2 regions of the Streptomyces sp. cmx-4-9 genome follow, and region 1 is predicted to be linked to the other one. Evidence: riboswitches for the same ligand, from Rfam matches in the RefSeq annotation. Region 1 holds a riboswitch; the other holds the start of a gene.
What was found. Region 1 has a riboswitch for glycine ahead of gcvP (aminomethyl-transferring glycine dehydrogenase). Riboswitches for the same ligand answer to the same signal wherever they lie in the genome.

Region 1 (2,453 bases):
CGGCCCGCCCCGGAACCCGGGCGGTGACCGTGTCGAAGTAGGAGCCGTGCACGATCTCGACCCCGCCGGCCTGCAGGCCCGCGGCCAGCAGGGCCGCGTAGCGGTGGGTGCGGCGGGCGATCGTGCGCAGGCCGTCCGGGCCGTGGTACACGGCGTACATCGCGGCCATGACGGCCAGCAGCACCTGCGCGGTGCAGATGTTGCTGGTGGCCTTCTCGCGGCGGATGTGCTGCTCGCGGGTCTGCAGGGCCAGCCGGTAGGCCTTGTTGCCGTCCGCGTCCACGGAGACGCCGACGAGGCGGCCGGGCAGCGAGCGGGCGTGCTTGGCCTGGACGGCCATGTAGCCGGCGTGCGGGCCGCCGAAGCCCATCGGGACGCCGAACCGCTGGGTCGTGCCGACCGCGATGTCCGCGCCGAGCTCACCCGGGGAGGTCAGCAGGGTCAGGGCCAGCAGGTCGGCCGAGACGGCGACGATCGCGCCGAGCCCGTGCGCCTGCTCGATGACCGGCTTGATCTCCCGGACCGCCCCGGAGGCACCCGGGTACTGGAGCAGCACGCCGTACACGCCGCGCTCGGCGATCTCGGCCGGGATGCCCTCGGAGAGGTCCGCGACGACGATGTCGATGCCGAGCGGCTCGGCGCGGGTCTCGATGACGGCAATGGTCTGCGGGAGGGCGTCGGCGTCGACCAGGAAGACGTTGCCCTTGGCCTTGCCCACGCGGCGCGCCAGGGTCATGGCCTCCGCCGCCGCGGTGCCCTCGTCGAGCAGGGAGGCGCCGGAGGTCGGCAGGCCGGTCAGGTCGGCGACCACGGTCTGGAAGTTCAGCAGCGCCTCCAGGCGGCCCTGCGAGATCTCCGGCTGGTAGGGCGTGTACGCCGTGTACCAGGCCGGGTTCTCCATGACGTTGCGCAGGATCACCGGCGGCGTGAAGGTGCCGTGGTAGCCCAGCCCGATCATCGAGGTCAGGACCTGGTTGCGGTCGGCGAGGGAGCGCAGCTCGGCCAGTACCTCCGCCTCGGTCCGCGCCTCGGGCAGGTTCAGCGCCTCGGCGGTCTTGATCACATCCGGGACCGCGGCGGCGGTGAGCTCGTCCAGGGAGCCGTAGCCCACGTGGGCGAGCATCTTGGCCTGCGCCTCGGCATCCGGGCCGATGTGGCGCTGCTCGAAGGGGATGCCTCGCTCCAGCTGGGAGAGCGGAATGCGGTTGGCGGTCATGACGGAGGCCTCCTGGTCGTATGACCTGCGAGGGGCACCACGGCGCGGGCACCCGGACGGCCTCCCCCTCTGTCATCTCAACCTGAGAGCTTCACCGGGCCTCGCGGGGGTCGCCCGAGAGATCCGGCTTTCACCGTCGGTGAGGAGAGGCACCGGCACTGCGCCCGGTGTCTCCCCTGCTTTCCAGAGTGGCCTCGTCCGTGCGGTACGTATGCCTGAGAGATTCCGGGGAGGATTTGCTCCTTCGGCGCCTCCGTCGTACTCACTCGGAGGACTCTCCCGCACAGGGTCGACAGCCGCCACCCAGCCTACCAGCGAGGATCCGGGCCCTCCCCGAGTGGCCTCAGCTTCGAATATGCCCTTCTGTAGTCATTACGGAGCAGTTGCGACCAATTGGAGGGACCGTGCAGACCGACATCGATCCGCGCAGCCTGATCGGCCGCAAGGCGTTCGACCGCAATGGCACCAAGATCGGCACCGTGGACGAGGTCTACCTCGACGATGCCACCGGCGCCCCCGAGTGGGCCGCCGTCCGGACCGGCCTGTTCGGCCGGGACGCCTTCGTCCCCCTGGAGCCGAGCGAACTGGTCGGCGACAGCCTCCACGTCCCCTTCGAGCGCTCGCTGATCAAGGACGCCCCCGACTTCGGCGTCGGCCGCCACCTCTCCCCCGAACAGGAGCTCCAGCTCTACCACCACTACGGCCTGGACGTGACCCTGCCGGGCGAGTTCCGCCACCCGCCCGCCACCGGCCCCGACCGCGGATTCGGCCGCCTGGCCGGCGGGGAGGGCTAAGCCGCCCCGTCCGGATCCTGCCGGTCCCGGCCCGCCTCCCCGGCGGGCCCCTCCACGACCTCGCCCACCAGGGGCAGCGGTGCGGACGGCTCCAGCTCCGGGTCGTCCACCCGGAAGGTCCGCACGCGGCCGACCGGCGAGCCGGGCTGCTCGAACCGCACCGTCACCCGCCCGACCCCGCTGCCCTGCACCCACCCCGGCCCGTACACGGTGTGCCGTACGTCGCTGCCGGCCGCCCAGCGCCGCTCGGCAGGAGGCTCGGCAGGCGCCTCCGCGGCCGCTCCGGACGCGGAGGCCGCGGACCCCGCCCCCGGCTCCCGAGGCGGCTCCGCGGCCCCCTGGGCCTCCGCGGCCGCCCGGCCGGCCTCCGAGCCTGCGTCCGTCCCGCGCGCACCGGCCGGCCCGTCCGGCTCGGCCGTACGCGCCGTCGCAGAGGCCTCCGC
Region 2 (2,453 bases), on a different contig from region 1:
CCACGTCCTGGTTGGACTCGACGATCTCACCGGAGACGGGGGAGTACAGGTCGCTGACCGACTTGGTCGACTCCAGCTCGCCGCAGGTCTCGCCCTCGGTGACGGTGTCGCCGACCTCGGGGAGCTGGGCGTAGACGACGTCACCGAGCGCGTTGGCCGCGAACTCCGTGATGCCGACCGTCGCGACGCCGTCCACGGCGTCCGACAGCCACTCGTGCTCCTTGGTGTAACGCAGCTTCTCGGGGTTGCTCATGACCTGATTCTCCTGGATGCGGGGGAGTGGATACGAACGGTGGTCTCGGGAAGCGAGACGCGGCCCCACGGGCGCGCCGGAGCGGCCCGGGCGGCGGAGATCGTCGCGGAACTACTTCTGCCGCTTGTAGAACGGCAGGGCCACGACCTCGTACGGCTCATGCGTACCGCGGATGTCGACGCCGACGCCGGAGGTGCCGGGCGCGGCGTGCGCCGCGTCGATGTACGCCATCGCGATCGGCTTGCCCAGCGTCGGGGACGGAGCGCCGGAGGTGACCTCGCCGACGACCTCTCCGCCGGCCACGACCGGGAACCCGGCGCGCGGGACCCGGCGGCCCTCGGCGACCAGGCCGACGAGCTTGCGCGGGGCGTTCGCGGCGGCGCGCTCCGCGGCCGCCTCCAGGGCGGCGCGGCCCACGAAGTCGCCCTCCTTCTCGAACTTCACGACCCGGCCCAGACCTGCGTCGAAGGGGGTGAGGGAGGTGGCCAGCTCGTGCCCGTACAGCGGCATGCCCGCCTCCAGGCGCAGGGTGTCGCGGCAGGACAGGCCGGCCGGCACCAGGCCGACGCCCTCGCCCGCCTTGGTCAGCGCCTGCCACAGCTCCACCGCATGCTGCGGCGAGACGAACAGCTCGAAGCCGTCCTCGCCCGTGTAGCCCGTACGCGCGATCAGCGCGGGCACCCCGGCCACCGTGCCCGGCAGGCCGGCGTAGTACTTGAGGCCGTCCAGGTCGGCGTCGGTCAGCGAGGCGAGGATGCCGGGGGACTCCGGGCCCTGCACCGCGATCAGCGCGTAGGCGTCGCGGTCGTCCCGGACCTCGGTGTCGAAGCCGGCGGCGCGCTCGGTGAGGGCGTCCAGGACCACCTGGGCGTTGGAGGCGTTCGCGACGACCATGTACTCGGTCTCGCCCAGGCGGTAGACGATCAGGTCGTCGAGGATCCCGCCGTCCTCCTGGCAGATGTGCGTGTAGCGGGCCCGGCCGACGCCCACGGTCGAGATGTTGCCGACCAGCGCGTAGTCCAGGGCCTTGACGGCCTCCGGACCGGTCAGCGTGATCTCTCCCATGTGCGAGAGGTCGAAGAGGCCGGCCTTGGTGCGCACGGCGTTGTGCTCGTCGCGCTCGCTGGCGTACCGCAGCGGCATGTCCCAGCCCGCGAAGTCGGTCATGGTCGCACCGAGGGAACGGTGCAGCGCATCGAGGGCGGTCAGGCGGGGGGCAGTGCTCATGGGTGTGGCTCCCGGGTCCCAGGGCATCGACATGACATGACGAGGACGTTCCTCCCCATCTGTCATCGGAACCTGAGAGGTTCGCCGAGAGTCCCCGAACGCCGGGACGTTTCGACTTGCACCTTGGGTGGAGCTGCCGGGCAGCTCGCTTTTCAGATCTGCCTCATCCACGCGGTACGGGGCCTGAGAGATTCAAGGGAGGTTCTTGCTCCTTCGGCGCCCGCGCACGGCCTTGCGGCGTGCCGGGACTCTCCCGCGCGGATTCAAGCGGCCGGTATGCAGTTGGTCCAGATGGCGCACATCATTGCACGCCACGGTCGTGATCGGGCGTGCGGGTGGGCAAGTCCGTCCGCCCCCCGGGCGCGGCGGCCGGAACCGGGACCCCCGGATGACCGTCTCTTTACACTCAGTGGGCAAGGGCCCGGCGGCCCGATTCGGGGGAGGCGATCACTGTGCGGAGATTCGGACTGCAGACGGCGACCGGGACCGTGGACGGGGTCCCGGCGCAGCGCGGCCCGCGCCGCCACCGCACCGCACCGGCCGAGGACGGCCCCGGCCGGGTCCGGGACCTGCGCGGCCCGGCGGCCGGCGGCCCCCGGCGGCTCGCCTTCGCGGACGGGGACATCGTCGTGGTCTCCGGCCTGCCGGGCGGCGGCAAGAGCACGCTGATCAAGCGGGCGGCCGGTGAGAACCGCTCCATCGACTCCCAGGACACCCGCGAGCGCTGGGAGCACCGGATGCCCGCCGCCCTCCCCTATGCCGTGTACCGGCCGGTGGTCCGCGCCGCCCACTACTGGGGGCTGTGGCGGGCCCTGCGCTCCGGCGCCTCCGTCGTCGTCCACGACTGCGGCACCCAGAGCTGGGTACGGGGCCTGCTCGCGGCGGCGGCGCGCCGCCGGGGCCGCTCCCTGCACCTGCTCCTGCTGGACAGCAGCGCCGAGGAGGCCCTGGCCGGACAGGCCGCCCGGGGCCG

Region 2: another riboswitch for glycine. It lies ahead of gcvT (glycine cleavage system aminomethyltransferase GcvT); the one in region 1 lies ahead of gcvP (aminomethyl-transferring glycine dehydrogenase).

What each region holds. Positions count from the first base shown of each region.
Region 1 is NZ_JAEBEE010000002.1:10,063-12,515, reverse strand. It holds gene gcvP (aminomethyl-transferring glycine dehydrogenase) at 1-1,216, opposite strand, end outside; glycine riboswitch at 1,410-1,508, opposite strand; gene ACLJTM_RS05900 (PRC-barrel domain-containing protein) at 1,621-2,010, shown strand; gene ACLJTM_RS05895 (DNA polymerase IV) at 2,007-2,453, opposite strand, start outside.
Region 2 is NZ_JAEBEE010000001.1:679,970-682,422, reverse strand. It holds gene gcvH (glycine cleavage system protein GcvH) at 1-253, opposite strand, end outside; gene gcvT (glycine cleavage system aminomethyltransferase GcvT) at 365-1,480, opposite strand; glycine riboswitch at 1,643-1,746, opposite strand; gene ACLJTM_RS03245 (AAA family ATPase) at 1,927-2,453, shown strand, end outside.